One region of the Streptomyces sp. NPDC015661 genome, then DNA from elsewhere that is predicted to be linked to it. Evidence: riboswitches for the same ligand, from Rfam matches in the RefSeq annotation. Region 1 holds a riboswitch; the other holds the start of a gene.
What was found. Region 1 has a riboswitch for ZMP and ZTP ahead of glyA (serine hydroxymethyltransferase). Riboswitches for the same ligand answer to the same signal wherever they lie in the genome.
Positions count from the first base shown of each region.

Region 2: it holds a riboswitch for ZMP and ZTP, as region 1 does, so the genes downstream of both, ACF07V_RS05460 (bifunctional 5,10-methylenetetrahydrofolate dehydrogenase/5,10-methenyltetrahydrofolate cyclohydrolase) here and glyA (serine hydroxymethyltransferase) in region 1, are expected to answer to the same signal.

Region 1 is NZ_JBIBST010000001.1:441,072-449,536, reverse strand. It holds gene ACF07V_RS02145 (hypothetical protein) at 1-632, opposite strand, end outside; gene ACF07V_RS02140 (hypothetical protein) at 758-1,057, shown strand; gene ACF07V_RS02135 (glutathionylspermidine synthase family protein) at 1,073-2,257, shown strand; gene ACF07V_RS02130 (polysaccharide deacetylase family protein) at 2,264-2,959, opposite strand; gene rocD (ornithine--oxo-acid transaminase) at 3,051-4,256, opposite strand; ZMP/ZTP riboswitch at 4,449-4,539, shown strand; gene glyA (serine hydroxymethyltransferase) at 4,604-5,872, shown strand; gene ACF07V_RS02115 (hypothetical protein) at 5,869-7,080, opposite strand; gene ACF07V_RS02110 (RNA polymerase sigma factor) at 7,073-7,678, opposite strand; gene trpS (tryptophan--tRNA ligase) at 7,735-8,465, shown strand, end outside.
Region 2 is NZ_JBIBST010000002.1:197,546-206,010, reverse strand. It holds gene ACF07V_RS05470 (aldehyde dehydrogenase family protein) at 63-1,586, opposite strand; gene ACF07V_RS05465 (GAF domain-containing protein) at 1,629-2,951, opposite strand; ZMP/ZTP riboswitch at 3,086-3,192, shown strand; gene ACF07V_RS05460 (bifunctional 5,10-methylenetetrahydrofolate dehydrogenase/5,10-methenyltetrahydrofolate cyclohydrolase) at 3,221-4,075, shown strand; gene ACF07V_RS05455 (hypothetical protein) at 4,153-5,001, shown strand; gene ACF07V_RS05450 (SWF or SNF family helicase) at 4,982-6,334, opposite strand; gene ACF07V_RS05445 (DEAD/DEAH box helicase) at 6,331-8,465, opposite strand, start outside.

The DNA of each region.
Region 1 (8,465 bases):
ACCGAGCCGCGCTGGAAGGCCGAGGTCAGCAGCAGGAACGCGGACCCGCCGCCGACGAGGAGCGCGTACCAGACGGGGTCGGTGAAGTCGATGCCCTCGATCAGCCGGACCGCGACCTCCACCACCCCGAAGCCGATCCCCGCCCCGAGGCCCAGGACGAGCGCCCGGGACCGCACTGGCAGCCGGCCCGCCACCACACCGAGCAGCAGGACCCCGAAGGAGATCCCGAGGAGCACCCAGTCCAGCGCCTCCGAGGGTTCCCGGTGGCCCTCCCTGCCCGAGGCCAGCGCCAGCATCGCGAGCCCCACGCAGACCAGGGCCACGGCCCCCCACTCCGCCCGGCTGAGCCGCACATGGAGCAGCCAGGAGGCGATGACGGCCGTGACCGCGAGACTCGCGGCGAGGGCCGCGCCCACCACGTAGATGGGGAGGGTCCGCAGCGCCACGATCTGCAGGACGAAGCCCAGGCCGTCCGCGCCGAGGCCGGCGAGATAGCGCCACTGCCGCAGGGCGCGCCACATCAGCGCGATGTCGACGCCACCGCCCGTTCCCGGCTCGGCGGCCCGCGCCGCCATCGCCTGGAGGACCGAGGCGGCGCCGAAGCAGACGGACGAGGCGAGCGCACACATCATCCCGAGAAGCACAAAGCGACTCTAGGGCGTGAGGCCGGAAACGTGAGGCCGGAAAACACCGGCCTACACTGTGCGGTCGCGAGGCGCGCGCGACGCGTCCGCGAGGCGAAGGGGAGGCGACGGACATGCGCAGGCTGAGGTCGAGCACGGTGGTGCTCGGCGGTATGGGTGTGCTCGCGGCGACGATCACCGCGTGCGGCTCGGAGCCGGACAAGCGGTGCGTGGACCCGCTCACCCGGGAGGAGCTGCCGAGCTACGAGTGCCAGAGCGGCGGCGGCAGCGACGACGACAACGGCTCCACCACCCACCGCGGCTCGTACTACTACGGCGGCTCCGTCCGCGACCGCAAGGTGAGCGGCGGCAGCTTCGACAAGACCGCGGTCGACACCGGAGGCTTCGGCTGCTCCGGCACCGGCGGCGGCTGAGGCGGGCCCGGCACCATGGAGCGCCACACCATCGAGCCCCGGCCCGGCTGGCAGGAGACGGTCGAGGAGCAGGGGCTCGTCTATCCGCTGACCCGCCACCCGGACGGTTCGCTGCGCCCGTACTGGGACGAGAGCGCCTACTACTCCTTCTCGCTGCCCGAGGTCGAGGCCCTGGAGGAGGTCGTCGAGGAGCTGCACGCCCTGTGCCTGGCGGCGGCCGCGCACATCGTCGAGGAGAACCGGTTCGCCGAGCTCGGGATCACCGACCCGAAGCTGGCGGGTCTGGTCGCCGAGTCCTGGCGGCGCCGCGCCGAACTCCCCTCCCTGTACGGCCGCTTCGACCTGCGCTACGACGGCACGGGCCCGGCCAAGATGCTGGAGTACAACGCCGACACGCCGACCTCGCTGGTGGAGGCCGCGAGCCCGCAGTGGTTCTGGATGGAGGAACGGTTCCCCGGCGCCGACCAGTGGAACTCCCTCCACGAGCGGCTCGTCGACGCCTGGCGGCGCCAGGCCCACCTGCTGCCCCCCGGCCCCCTCCACTTCGCCCACTCGGACGGCGACGAGCTCGGCGAGGACCTGATGACGGTCGCGTATCTGCGCGAGACCGCCCAGCAGGCCGGGCTCGACACCGAGGCGCTCTCCGTCGAGCGGATCGGCTGGGACCGGCTCTCGCGCCGCTTCGTCGACGACCGGCTCCGCTTCATCCGCAGCTGCTTCAAGCTCTACCCGTGGGAGTGGCTGACCACGGACCGCTTCGGGCGGCACGTCCTGGACACCCTCGACAACGGCGGCGGCACCGGCACCACCTGCTGGATCGAACCCGCCTGGAAGATGCTGCTCTCCAACAAGGCGCTCCTCGCGATCCTGTGGGAGCTGAACCCGGGCCACCCCCATCTGCTGCCCGCCTACCTCGACGGGCCGCGCGAACTCGCCGCCACCACCGGCTGGGTCGCCAAGCCGCTGCTCGGCCGCGAGGGCGCGGGCGTCACCCTGCACGAGGCCGGTACGGAGCCCTTCGTGCGGGACGGGGAGGCCTGCTGCTACCAGGAGCTGGCCCCGCTGCCCGACTTCGACGGCAACCGGGTGGTGCTCGGCGCGTGGGTCGTCGAGGACGAGGCGGCGGGGCTCGGCATCCGGGAGTCGGCGGGACTCGTCACCGACGAGTACGCCCGCTTCCTCCCGCACGTGATCCTCTAGCCCGGCCTACTCGGGGACGTACTCCCGCAGCGGCGCCGGCTTCAGACCGGCCGCCTCCGCCGCGTCCAGGGCCCGCTTCAGGTCCTGCGTCACCGTCTCGTTGAAGTGCAGCAGGATGATGTCTCCGGCCTTCAGGGACGGCGTCGGCGGGGTCCACTGGCCCCAGGTCGTGAGGTCGTACGTCCACGTGACCAGGGCCTTCGCACCGCAGGCGCGGGCCGTGGTCCGGGTCGTCGCGTCGTACGTGCCGTACGGCGGGCGCAGCAGCCGCGGCCCGTCGCCGAACTGCGCGAGGTGCTGGTCGCGGGCCCCGCACACCTCCGCCTTCTGGCCGGCGGCGTCGAGGGTGGTCAGGTCGGGGTGGTTGACGGTGTGGTTCTCGACGCGGGAGCGGCCCTGGTCGAGCAGGGTGTGGAAGTAGCCGGAGTCGTACGAGTAGGCGCCGGGCAGCAGGAAGAGCGAGGCGGGCACCCGTCGGTCGAGCAGCAGCCGCGCGGCGGCGGGGTCGTGGTACCAGCCGTCGTCGATGGTGATGAAGACGACCGGGTCGGTGGTCTCCACGTGGGAGACCACCGGGACGGGCTCGGGCCAGGCCGCCTCCGGGGCGGCGTGCGCGGGTCCGGTGACCGCGCCGAGGAGCGCGAGCGGGACGAGGGCGGCGAGCGCGGCACGCACGGCGTGACGCAGACGGAGTCTCGGCATGGCGGCATCATTGGCCTAGACCAAGTCCGGTGTCAATGAGTCGAGTTGACCGCCCGCGGCCCTTCCTTCACCGCCCTCGAAACGGACTCCGTCAGTCCGACAGAACCCCCCTCAACTGCTCCAGACCCCAGTCCAGATCCTCCTTCGAGATGACCAGCGGCGGAGCGATCCGGATCGTCGAACCGTGCGTGTCCTTCACCAGCACCCCACGCTCCATCAGCCGCTCCGAGATCTGCCGGCCCGTCCCCTTCGTGGGCACGATGTCGACGCCCGCCCACAGCCCGCGCCCGCGCACCGCCTCCACCGCGCCGCCGCCCACGAGCAGCCCCAGCTCCGCGTGGAGATGCTCGCCCAGCTCCGCCGCCCGCTCCTGGAACTCGCCCGTCCGCAGCATCGCGATCACCTCCAGGGCCACCGCGCAGGCCAGCGGGTTCCCGCCGAACGTCGAACCGTGCTCACCCGGCCGGAACACCCCGAGCACCTCGCGGTCGGCCACCACCGCCGACACCGGCACCACTCCGCCGCCCAGCGCCTTCCCCAGGATGTACACGTCCGGCACCACCCCCTCGTGCTCGCACGCGAACGTCCGCCCCGTCCGGCCCAGGCCCGACTGGATCTCGTCCGCCATGAACAGCACGTTCCGCCGGCGGGTCAGCTCCCGCACCCCCGCCAGATAACCGGCCGGCGGGACCAGGACCCCCGCCTCGCCCTGGATCGGTTCGAGCAGCACCGCCACCGTGTTCTCGGTGACCGCCGTCTCCATCGCCGTCAGATCCCCGTACGGCACGATCTCGAACCCCGGCGTGTACGGCCCGAAGTGGTCCCGCGCCTCGTGGTCCGTCGAGAAGCTCACGATCGTCGTCGTCCGGCCGTGGAAGTTGTTCGCCGCCACCACGATCTTCGCGTGCCCGTCCGGCACGCCCTTCACCTCGTACCCCCACTTCCGGGCGGTCTTCACGGCCGTCTCGACCGCCTCCGCCCCCGTGTTCATCGGCAGCACCGCGTCCTTGCCGCACAGCTCCGCCAGCTGCGCGCAGAACTCGGCGAACCGGTCGTGGTGGAAGGCGCGCGACGTCAGCGTCACCCGCTCCAGCTGCGCCTTCGCCGCGTCGATCAGACGCCGGTTGCCGTGCCCGAAGTTGAGCGCCGAGTACCCGGCGAGCATGTCGAGATAGCGACGGCCCTCGACATCGGTCATCCAGGCGCCGTCCGCCGAGGCGACGACGACCGGCAGGGGGTGGTAGTTGTGAGCGCTGTGCGCGTCCGCGGAAGCGATCGCGTCTTCTGTCCTCGACACGGGATCTCCGTTCGTCCTGCGGCTCGGGGGAGGCTCGTCCCCAGGAGGCTGTGGCCCCTTTCTTATCGTCGCTCGGATGCCGGACAGGGAAACCTCGGCGACGGCGCGCCAGCCGAGCGGGTGCCTGGTCGGCCAGGCCGGGCTCGCGGCTCCCTGATCCAGCCCGGCCGACCGGGCACCCGCTACCCTGGAAACACGCACGGCGACTGGCGTACGGGGAAGCGACCCCGGGGGAGCCGTGCGCGCTCCACCACACGAGGTGCCGCTCGCCTGGGCATCACGGGCCCCAGGTCCCGTGCGCACCTCCGCCCCGGGACCGTTCCGCCGAACGCCCGGAGGACACCACCATGACCACCCCGCAGCAGCACCCCGCTCTCGCCGCCGCCGACCCCGAGCTCGCCGCCCTCGTCGGCGCCGAGGAACGGCTCCAGGCCGAGACCCTGCGCCTCATCCCCAGCGAGAACTACGTCTCCGCCGCCGTGCTCGAAGCCTCCGGCACCGTCCTCCAGAACAAGTACAGCGAGGGCTACCCCGGTCGCCGCTACTACGAGGGCCAGCAGAACATCGACCAGGTCGAGACCCTCGCCATCGAGCGCGCCAAGGCCCTCTTCGGCGTCGACCACGCCAACGTCCAGCCCTACTCCGGCTCCCCGGCCAACCTCGCCGTCTACCTCGCCTTCGCGCAGCCCGGCGACACCGTCATGGGCATGGCCCTGCCCATGGGCGGCCACCTCACCCACGGCTGGGGCGTCTCCGCCACCGGCACCTGGTTCCGCGGCGTCCAGTACGGCGTCCGCCAGGACACCGGCCTCATCGACTTCGACCAGGTCCGCGAACTCGCCCTCAAGGAGCGGCCGAAGGTCATCTTCTGCGGCGGCACCGCCCTGCCCCGCACCATCGACTTCGCCGCCTTCGGCGAGATCGCCCGCGAGTCCGGCGCCGTCCTCGTCGCCGACGTCGCCCACATCGCCGGCCTCATCGCGGGCGGTGCCCACCCGTCCCCGGTCGGCCACGTGGACGTCATCTCCACCACCACCCACAAGACCCTCCGCGGCCCCCGCGGCGCCATGCTCATGTCCACCGAGGAGCACGCCAAGGCCCTCGACAAGGCCGTCTTCCCCGGCCTCCAGGGCGGCCCCCACAACCAGACCACCGCCGCCATCGCCGTCGCCCTCCGCGAGGCCTCCCAGCCCTCCTTCCGCGACTACGCCCACGCCGTCGTCGCCAACGCCAAGGCCCTCGCCGAGGCGCTCCTCGCCCGCGGCTTCGACCTGGTCTCCGGCGGCACCGACAACCATCTGATCCTGATCGACCTCACCCCCAAGCAGGTCCCGGGCAAGATCGCCGCGAAGGCCCTCGACCGGGCCGGCATCGTCGTCAACTACAACACCGTCCCCTACGACACGCGGAAGCCCTTCGACCCCTCCGGCATCCGCATCGGCACCCCCTCCCTCACCTCCCGCGGCCTCACCACGGAGCACATGGACCAGGTCGCCGACTGGATCGACCGCGCCGTCACCGCCGCCGGCACCGGCGACGAGGACACCCTCACCGCCGTCCGCGCGGAGGTCGCCGCCCTGATGGCCGCCTTCCCGGCCCCGGGCCTCCCTGTCTAACGACCGGCCCGACCGGGCGCCGTCCCCGCGACGCGCAGGGCCTCCGCCCGGTCCGGTATGCCCTCCAGCCGGAGGATCAGGGCCCCCGCGCTCCCCGTCCACAGGAGCGTGGGGCCCGCCGACCGCACCGCATGGGTCCACACCGAACCGTCCCCCGACTCCAGCGGGAACGTCAGCCGGTGCGGGCGGGCGAACCAGTACGCCGACGTCCCGTCCGGCAGCGTCACCCCCTCCGGCTGCACCGGCACCTGCTTGACGAAGCCAAGCTCGAGCCGGCCCGGGAACTCGTCGAGCCGCACCGTCCGTCCCCCGTTGCGCCAGCACAGGCTGATCACCGCCCGGCCCCGCTCCGCCGCCCCCGTCACCGCGACCGCGTCCGGCGCTCCGAGGGCGCCGGGTATCAGCGGCTCGAAACCCGCCCTGCGCCCGGCCTCCGCCAGGGCCACCGGCTCGGGACACCCCGGCACCGCCCCGCCCGGCGACACCCGCCCGCCCTCGGGGTCGTACCGCACGGAGACCCCGCCGAAGCCGAACCAGTCCGCCACCGCCGCCCGCACGGGAGGTGTCAGCACCAGCACGATCAGCACGCCGGTCAGGCCCGCGACCAGGGCCCGCCACCGCGCCCGCGCCCGGGCCCGCACCCGGCCCCCCGCACGCGCCCACCACGGACGCCGGACCGGCGGCGGCACCCGCTCGGCGAGGAGCTGGGCGAGCACCCGCTCGGCCATCGTCTCGCCGTCCACGTCCGGCACCCGCAACCGCCGCCCCAGCCCCCGCAGCTCGCCCGGCAGCCCCGCCTCACCCGGCCCGTCCGGCACCCGCCCGTCCGGCTCCCGCCCGTCCGGCAGCCGCTCGCCCGGCTCCCGTCCGTTCGGCACCGGCCCGTCCGGCAGCCGCTCGCCCGGCACCCGCCCGTTCGGCACCGGCCCGTCCGGCTCCCGTCCATCCGGCAGCCGCTCGCCCGGCACCCGCCCGTTCGGCACCGGCCCGTCCGGCAGCCGCTCGCCCGGCACCGGCCCGTCCGGCAGCCGCTCGCCCGGCACCGGCCCGTCCGGCAGCCGCTCGCCCGGCACCCGTCCGTCCGGCACCGGCCCGTCCGGCACCGGCCCGTCCGGCACCCGCCCGTCCCGCAGCCGCTCGCCCGGCTCCCGTCCATCCGGCAGCCGCTCGCCCGGCACCTGCCCGTCCGGCACACGCTCCTCACCCACGCCCCTCACCTCCCTCCGATTCCGACTCCGCCGCCACCAGCACCCGCCCCAGCTTTCTCAGCGCCCGGCTCAGACGGGACTTCACCGTGCCCCTCGGCCAGCCCAACGCCAGGGCCGTCTCCGTCTCGTCCAGCTCCAGGAGATACCGGTGGATCACCACTTGCCGCTGCTCCTCCGCGAGGCCGTCCAGGGCCTCCCACAGCCGCCGGCTCCGCTCCCGCTCCTCGGCCGCGACGGCCGGGTCCGCCGACTCCGGTATCCGCGGCTCGCCGCCCAGCAGATCCGCCTCCCGCCCCGCGACGGCACGCTGCCGACCCGCCGAGCGCACTGTGTTCCTGGTCTCATTGACGACGATCCGCAGCAGCCAGGGACGGAACGCCGCACCCTCCTTGAAACTCCCCAGCGACCGGTACGCCTTGAAGAAGGCCTGCTGCACCACGTCCTCGGCCTCCGCGCCGGCGCCGCACGCCACGGCCGCCCTCAGCGCCACCGCCGTGTGTGCGCGGACCAGCTCCGCGTACGCCTCCGGCTCCCCGGCGCGCACACGGGCGATCACCGCGGCCTCGTCCTCGACCAGGCCCCCCTCCCGCGTCCTCACACTCTTGATACACCGGCAGTCGGGGATCGGTTCCCACACCTGAGAGAATGATGTGCATGGCCTCTGACAGTCCCCGTGTGCTCTCCGGAATCCAGCCCACCGCAGGCTCGTTCCACCTCGGCAACTACCTCGGCGCCGTCCGCCAGTGGGTCGCCCTGCAGGAGACCCACGACGCCTTCTACATGGTCGTCGACCTGCACGCGATCACGGTCCCGCAGGACCCCGCCGAGCTGCGCGCCAACACCCGGCTCGCCGTCGCCCAGCTGCTCGCCGCCGGTCTCGACCCCGAGCGCTGCACGCTCTTCGTCCAGAGCCACGTGCCCGAGCACGCCCAGCTCGCCTGGGTCATGAACTGCCTCACCGGCTTCGGCGAGGCGTCCCGCATGACCCAGTTCAAGGACAAGTCCGCGAAGCAGGGCGCCGGCAACGCGAGCGTCGGCCTCTTCACGTACCCGATCCTCCAGGTCGCGGACATCCTGCTCTACCAGGCCCACGAGGTCCCGGTCGGCGAGGACCAGCGCCAGCACATCGAGCTGACCCGCGACCTCGCGGAGCGCTTCAACGGCCGCTTCGGCGAGACGTTCACGATCCCCAAGCCGTACATCCTCAAGGAGACGGGGAAGATCTTCGACCTCCAGGACCCGACGATCAAGATGAGCAAGTCGGCCTCCTCGCCGAAGGGCCTCATCAACCTCCTGGACGACCCGAAGGCCACGGCCAAGAAGGTCAAGAGCGCCGTCACCGACACCGACACGGTGATCCGCTTCGACCCGGAGAACAAGGCCGG
Region 2 (8,465 bases), on a different contig from region 1:
TGGGGCGAGCGAGGGGCGCCTGCCCGGGCAAAAGACCAGGTCAGGCGCCCTTTTTCGTGCCCCTAGAAGAACCCGAGCTTCTTCGGCGAGTAGCTCACCAGCAGGTTCTTCGTCTGCTGGTAGTGGTCCAGCATCATCTTGTGCGTCTCGCGGCCCACGCCCGACTGCTTGTAGCCGCCGAAGGCCGCGTGGGCCGGGTAGGCGTGGTAGCAGTTCGTCCAGACGCGGCCCGCCTGGATCGCTCGGCCCGCGCGGTAGGCGGTGTTCGTGTCGCGGGTCCAGACTCCGGCGCCGAGGCCGTAGAGGGTGTCGTTGGCGGTGCGGATCGCGTCGTCGAAGTCGGTGAAGGACGTCACCGCCACCACCGGGCCGAAGATCTCCTCCTGGAAGATCCGCATGCGGTTGTCGCCCTCGAAGACGGTCGGCTGGACGTAGTAGCCGCCCGCCAACTCGCCGCCGTGCTCCACGATCTGGCCGCCCGTCAGGATCTTGGCGCCCTCCTTCTGGCCGATCTCCAGGTAGGAGAGGATCTTCCGGAGCTGGTCGGCGGAGGCCTGGGCGCCGATCATCGTGTCCGTGTCCAGGGGGTGGCCCGGGACGATCTTCTCCGTGCGGGCGACCGCCGCTTCCAGGAAGTCGGCGTAGTGACCGCGCTGGACGAGGGCGCGCGAGGGACAGGTGCAGACCTCTCCCTGGTTGAGGGCGAACATCGTGAAGCCCTCGAGGGCCTTGTCGCGGAAGTCGTCGTCCGCCGCCCACACGTCGTCGAAGAAGATGTTGGGGGATTTGCCGCCGAGTTCGAGGGTGACCGGCTTCAGGTTCTGCGAGGCGTACTCCATGATCAGCCGGCCGGTCGACGTCTCGCCCGTGAAGGCGATCTTCGCCACGCGCGGGCTGGACGCCAGCGGCTTGCCGGCCTCCTCGCCGAAGCCGTTGACGATGTTCAGGACGCCCGGCGGCAGCAGGTCCGCGACCAGGCTCAGCCAGAAGTGCACCGAGGCCGGGGTCTGTTCGGCCGGCTTGAGGATCACCGCGTTGCCCGCGGCCAGCGCCGGGGCCAGCTTCCAGACCGCCATGAGGATCGGGAAGTTCCACGGGATGATCTGCGCGACGACGCCCAGCGGCTCGTGGAAGTGGTACGCGACGGTGTCGTCGTCGATCTCGCTCAGCGCGCCCTCCTGGGCCCGCAGCGCCCCCGCGAAGTAGCGGAAGTGGTCGATCGCGAGCGGGATGTCCGCGGCGAGCGTCTCCCGGACCGGCTTGCCGTTGTCCCAGGTCTCGGCGACCGCGAGCGCCTCCAGGTTGCTCTCCATGCGGTCCGCGATCCGCAGCAGGACGGCCGCCCGCTCCGCCGGTGCCGTCCGTCCCCACGCCGGGGCCGCCGCGTGCGCCGCGTCGAGGGCGCGTTCCACGTCCTCGGCGGTGCCGCGCGCGACCTCCGTGAAGGGGCGGCCGTCGACCGGGCTCGGGTTCTCGAAGTAGCGGCCGGCCGCCGGGGCGACGTACTCGCCGCCGATCCAGTGGTCGTAGCGGGCCTGGTACGACATGAGCGCGCCCTCGGTGCCGGGTGCGGCGTAACGGGTCATGGATGGCCTCCCTGGGACGCGCCGGCCGTCCCTGGCCGGCGCTCACGCCCGAGTGTGGAGACCCGTACGTTGCAATCCCGTTGCACCGGCCGACAGTTCCGCCTCCAGAGAGGCGAGACGCGCGCGTACGGGGGGAAGCTGGGCGGCGGGCACCGCCTGGCACAGCGCCCGCCAGACCACCACGTCGTCCTCGCCCCACGCGCTGTACGCCCAGTCGGCGAGCAGCCCCGGATCCCGCCGGTCGACCAGTGCCGCCCGCAGCCGGTCCGCGAGCCGTTCCCGCAGCCGTACGACCCCGGGCGCGGTCGACGCGGGCAGCAGCGGGCCCGCGTAATCCCCGGCCGCGGCCGCGACCGCCCCCGAGGCGAGCCGCCGGTCGACCGTCGCGAAGTCCGCGTCCACCGCCCCGGAGAGCCGGTACGGCCGCGAGCGCAGCGCCTCGGGGCCGAGCAGCGCCCGCAGCCGGGACAGCTCGGCCCGCAGCGTCACCGGGGTCACCGACTCGTCCTCGTACAGGAGGGTGAGGAGCTCGTCTCCGCCCACTCCCTCGGGACGGTGCGCGAGGACCACCAGGATCTCGCTGTGCCGGCGGCTCAGCCGCAGCCGCCGTCCGCCCACCGAGAGCACCGCCTCGTCCCGTCCGAGCGCCGACAGCCTGAGCCGGCCCGGGTCCGGGGCCGGGCCCAGCAGGGCCAGCTGGGACTCCGCCGCCCGCGCCACCGCCTGCACGAAGCCGAGGCTGTGCGGGTGCGCGAGCCGTTCGCCGCCCGTGATGTCGACCGCGCCGAGCACCCGGCCGCTGTACGGGTCGTGCACGGGGGCCGCGGCGCAGGTCCAGGCCCGCACCGGACGCCGGAAGTGCTCGGCGGCGACGACCTGCACCGGACGGTCCACCGCCAGGGCCGTACCCGGCGCGTTCGTCCCGACCGCCGCCTCCGACCAGCGGGCCCCGGCCACGAAGTTCATCCCCCGGGCCTTGCGCAGGGTGCCCCGATGCCCCTCGACCCACAGCATCCGCCCGGCGGCGTCGCAGACCGCGAGGAGATGCTCCCCGTCCGTCGCGTACGCCCCCATCAGCTCCCGGATCACCGGCATCGCCGCGGAGAGGGGATGCGCCTCGCGGTACGCGGCGAGCGCGTCCTCGTCCAGTTCCACCCGCGCCGCCCCGTCCGGGCTCACGTGCGCGCGGAGCGAGCGCCGCCAGGACGCGGCCACCAGCGGGCGGGCCTCGCGGTTGTCCGGGTCGGCCTCCCTGCTCGGGCCGACGTTCCCTTCCGGATCCCCAGCCGGTGCCCGCTCCGTGCCCAAGCGGCTCGCCGGCGCCCTCATGGACGCCTGCTCCCCGGCCACCCACGCATCGCTCAACTCGGCCTCCTCGTCGAGGTCGTCCCGGCCCATCGCGCTCATCGTGGTGCGCCAGGGCGCCGCCGACAAGCCACCTCGCACCACGGCATATGCACCCTGTCCGGGACCGGCCCCCGACCGCTCACGTAGAGTGGGCCCCGGGCCGTGACTGGCGCTTGAGGTGGATCACCACCGGGGAGCGGCCCGGCGGAGCGTCCCCCGTGGCGCGACCGTGCCGATGCCGTGCGCCTGGGCGAACCACCGGTCAGAGACGACGCCCAGGAGTTGCCATGTCCACCAGCACCGCCACCCTCATGGACGGTACGGCCCTCGCCCGCCGCACGGTCGAGGAGACCGCCGCCCGAGCCGCCGAGATCACCCGCCGCACCGGCGTCACCCCCTGCCTCGCGACCGTTCTGGTCGGCGCGGACCCGGCCTCCGTCACGTACGTGAAGATGAAGCAGAACCGCTGCGCGAAGGCCGGAATCCGCTCCAAGCACGTCGAGCTGCCCGCCGGGACGACGACCGAGGCGCTCGTCGCCGCCATCACCGCCCTGTCCGAGGACCCCGAGGTCCACGGCATCCTGCTCCAGCACCCGGTCGGCCCGCACATCGACGAGCGCGCCGCCTTCGAGGCCATCGCCCCCGAGAAGGACGTCGACGGCGTCACCATGGCCTCCTTCGCCGCCATGGGCTTCGGTCTGCCCGGGTTCGTCTCCTGCACCCCCGGCGGCATCATGCGTCTCCTCGACGCGTACGACGTCGAACTCACCGGCAAGCGCGCGGTCGTCGTCGGCCGTAGCGCCATCCTCGGCAAGCCCGCCGGCCTGCTCCTCCTCGGCCGCGACGCCACCGTCACCTACTGCCACTCCCGCACCCAGGACCTCTCCTCGGCCGTCCGCGAGGCCGACATCCTCGTCGCCGCCGTCGGCAAGCCGAACTTCATCAAGGGCGAGGACATCAAGCCGGGCGCCGTCGTCATCGACGCCGGCTACAACCCGGGCAACATCGGCGACGTCGACTTCGCCTCGGCCGCCGAGCGCGCCTCCCTCATCACCCCGGTCCCCGGCGGTGTCGGCCCCATGACCATCGCCGTGCTCCTCGCCCAGACGGTCGAGGGCGCGCAGCGTCAGCTCGGCCTGTAGGCAGCCATGACCGGGCGGCGGCGGTGACGGGGGAGCGGCGCTGGCGTCCGCGCGCCTCCGCACCGCGCCGCCCGGGCGTGTCCGGTCCCACCGGCACGGACGCCTCGACACACCCGACCGCACCGGCCGATCCCCGCGTCACCGGGCCCGGCCTCACCGATCCCCGCGTCACCGGCCCCCGCGTCGTCGAGCGGCTCGTGACCGGTGGCGAGGGCGGATGGTCGACTCGGTTCGTGCGGCCCGGCGCACCCCGGCCGGGACCTGAGGCGCGGCGCGCCCGTTGGTTCGGTGTACCGCTCGTGCCGCTGGTCACGGCCGCCCTGGTGGCCGGCGCCTTCCTGACCGCCCGTGGCGGCGCGGAGGGCGGCGCACTCGCCGACGGCCGACCGGGAGGGGCACCCGCCGGCGCGCCGTCCCCCGCCGTCACCGGTGGTACGGGATTGCCCGCCCCGGCGACCGGAGGTGAAAGGGGCGACACGCCGACCCGTACCGAGCCCGTGGACCGCACACCGGCGGACCCTTCCCGGTCCGCGAGCACCGCCCCCGTGCCCTCGGGGCGCCCGTCGGGCGAACGGCTCCCCGAGCGGCCCGTCTCCTTCGAGGCGCTCCGCGTCGGCGACTGCTTCGACATCGACCGCGACGCGCCGGGCACGGCCCTCCGCCGCGGTTGCGACACGCCGCACCACGCAGAACTCGTCGCCCGGCCCCGCCTGGTCGGCACTTTCGCCACCGACCAGGCCGTACGCGAAGCGGCCACCGCGCTCTGCCGCGAACCGCTCCGCCGCAAAGCCGCCCGGCAGCCGCTCGGCACGCGCTGGACGACCTTCGCCCAGTACCCGTACCTGACGAGTCACCTCCTCGGCGCGGACACCGTCGCCTGCAGCCTGGCTGCCGTCAGCGGCACGCTCAGCCACCGGCTCCAGTAGCGCCGGCGGCGAACGCCGTCGCCAGGGCCGCCGCCGGGTCACGGTCCGGCGGGCCGGCCGGGGACCATCGGGCCCCTGCCTTCAGGTACGGCCACCAGCGCCCGTCCTCGCCGAGCCGCAGCTGCGCCTCCGCGCCCGCGACCGTCCACCGCGCGCCGCCCGCGCGTCGCAGCACCGGCCGTTCGTCGTCCTGCCAGGCCCCGGCGAGCCGGAGCCCGGCCCGGTCGAGCGCCTCCGCGTCCGGCGTCCACTCCTCCTCCAGTACGGCGAGGGCGGCGGCGCCCCCGAACCGCCACGCGCGCGTGGCCAGGTCCAGCTCCGTCCGCGACCTGCCCGAACCGGAGGCGAGGCGCGCCGCGATCCAGGGCACGGGAGCGGCCGCCGCGAGCCGGACCGCGTCCTGAGCAACCGTCAGGCGTCCGTCGGCCGAAGCGGTCGCGCCTGCGTCCGCCGACAACTCCCCGAGCAGCCGCTGCGCGCGTGTCGCCGCGTCCTGGGCGAGGAACTCGAGCGCGGCCGGGTCGACCCCCGGCTCCGGCGGGGTGTCCGTGTCCAGGGACGGCGACCGCCCGGGCGCGGCCGGCGCGACCGGAGGGGCGGGCAGCGGCGGTACGAGGAACCCCGCCGCGAACACCTCCCCGGCCGACACGCCGGGCAGCCCGCCGACCCCCTCGAACCCGCCGCCCGCCTCCTCCCCGCCCCGCGCGGACGGCGCGACGGCACGTGCCGCGCTGCGCTCCTGCAACTGCTCCAGGAGGGTGCGCTCGCCGCGCCCCCGCATCAGGAGGAGGACGAAGGGATCCTCGTCGAGGAGGCGGGCGACCTGGTAGCAGAGCGCCGCCGTGTGCGGGCAGTGGTCCCAGGCCTCACAGCCGCACTCCGGCTCCAGATCCCCGATGCCCGGCAGCAGGTCGAGCCCGGCCGCCGCCGCGTCCTCCACCAGATGCGGCGGCATCTCGCGGTCCAGGAGAGCGGCGATGTGGCCGGCGCTGTCCACGGCGAGGCCGAGGAGCCGCTCCCACTGCTCCTCCGAGAACTCCCGCACCAGCACGTCGCCGCGGTACGTCGTGCCGGCGTGGTCCTTGACCAGGGCTGTGATCCGGCCGGGTCGCACCGAGACGGCGCCCACCGCCCCCGCGCGCGCGTGACGGCGCCCCGCCTTGAGCTGCTGCCCGTCGAGCGCGGAGTCCTCCAGGGCCTTCAGCCACGCCTGTCCCCACCAGGTGCGGGCGAACCCGCCGCCGCCCACCGGCGGCAGCGCCTCGAAGGTCCGTTCGTCGTCCGCGCGGCCGTGGCCATGACCGTGGCCGTGTCCCGCTTCGTACGCGCTCATCGTCCGTCCCCTCGCAGCCGCACCAGCTCCGCCAGTTCGGCATCGGTCAGTTCGGTCAGTTCCGGCGGGGCGTCCCCGCCGCTCCCGAGGACGGTGTCCGCCAGTTCGCGCTTGCGGTCGAGCATCGCGGCGATCCGGTCCTCGATCGTGCCCTCGGCGATCAGCCGGTGGACCTGCACCGGCCTGTCCTGCCCGATCCGGTACGCACGGTCGGTGGCCTGCGCCTCCACGGCCGGGTTCCACCAACGGTCGTAGTGCACCACGTGTTCGGCGCGGGTCAGGTTGAGCCCCGTCCCGGCGGCCTTCAGGGACAGCAGGAAGACCGGGACCTCCCCGCTCTGGAAGCGGGAGACCATCGCCTCGCGCTCGGCGACCGGCGTGCCGCCGTGCAGGAACTGCGTCCGCACGCCCCGCGCCGCGAGGTGCGTCTCCAGGAGCCGGGCCATTCCCACGTACTGGGTGAAGACCAGGGTGCACGCGCCCTCGGCGAGGATCGTGTCGAGGAGTTCGTCGAGCAGCTCCAGCTTTCCCGAACGTCCCTCGATCCTCGGCCGCTCCTCCTTGAGGTACTGGGCGGGGTGGTTGCAGATCTGCTTGAGGCCCGTCAGGAGCTTCACGACGAGGCCCCGGCGCTCCATGCCGTCGGCCTCGGCGATCGCCGCGAGCGTCTCCCGTACCACCGCCTCGTACAGACCGGTCTGCTCGGGCGTCAGGGAGACGGTCCGGTCGGTCTCGGTCTTCGGCGGCAGCTCGGGGGCGATGCCGGGGTCGGACTTGCGCCGGCGCAGCAGGAAGGGGCGTACCAGCGCGCCGAGCCGCTCGGCCGCGGCCGGGTCCTGCCCGCCCTCGACGGCGGCGGCGTACCGGGTCCGGAAGGCGCCCAGGCTGCCGAGCAGCCCCGGCGTGGTCCAGTCGAGGATCGCCCACAGCTCGGAGAGGTTGTTCTCCACCGGCGTGCCGGACAGGGCCACGCGCGCGCGTGCGCCGATGGTCCGCAGCTGACGGGCTGTCGCCGAGTAGGGGTTCTTGACGTGCTGTGCCTCGTCCGCGACGACGAGCCCCCAGTTCCGGTCGGCGAGCCGCTCGGCGTCCAGGCGCATCGTGCCGTACGTGGTGAGCACGAAGCCGCCGTCGGCGAGCGCCTCCAGGTCACGGGCCGCGCCGTGGAAGCGGCGCACGGGTGTGCCCGGCGCGAACTTCTCGATCTCCCGCTGCCAGTTGCCCATGAGCGAGGTCGGGCAGACGACGAGGGTGGGCCCGGCGGACGCCGGGTCGGTCTGTCGGTGCAGATGCAGGGCGATGACGGTGATCGTCTTGCCGAGGCCCATGTCGTCGGCCAGGCAGCCACCGAGGCCGAGCGAGGTCATCCGGTCGAGCCAGTCGAGTCCGCGCAGCTGGTAGTCGCGCAGGGTCGCGGTGAGCGCCGGGGGTTGCGAGATCTCCGGGCGGTCGCCCTCGGGTTCGGCGAGCCGCTTCCGCAGTCGCTCCAGCCAGCCGGTGGCGGCCACCTCGACGGGGCGTCCGTCGACCTCGGTCGTTCCGGTGAGGACGGCCGCGAGGGCGTCCACCGGTGTGACCTTGCGGTCCTGGTGGGCGCGGGCCCGCCGCACCTCGGCCGGATCGACGAGGACCCAGCGGTCGCGCAACCGTACGAGTGGCCGTCCGGTCTCGGCGAGCCGGTCGAGCTCGGCCCGGGTGAGCTCGTGGTCGCCGACGGCGAAGCGCCAGTTGAAGGCGAGCAGGGAGTCCGCGGCGAGGAACGAGGGAAGCGCGGAGGCGCGGGCGGATCCGGCGGAGTCCGCGGATTCCGAGTCGTCGGCGGCGCGTCCGACGCCATCGTGGAGGCCGGAGTCGGCGGCCCCCGCTCCGGCTTCGTCATGGAGACCGGAGCTCGCGGTGCCGGCGGCGGCTTCCTCCGGGCCGATCACCGCGCGGGCGGTCAGCCGGTCGGCGAGTTCGCGCGGCCAGTGCACAGGGACGCCCGAGGCCGCGAGGGCCTCGCCGGCAGGACCCAGGAGCTCCGCGACCTCCTCGTCGGCGAGTTCGACGGTGTCGGGCACGGCCGCGGACAGGAGCGGGGACAGCGGGGGCCAGGCGCGGGCGGCGCGCCGGAGAGCCAGGAGCGCGTCCA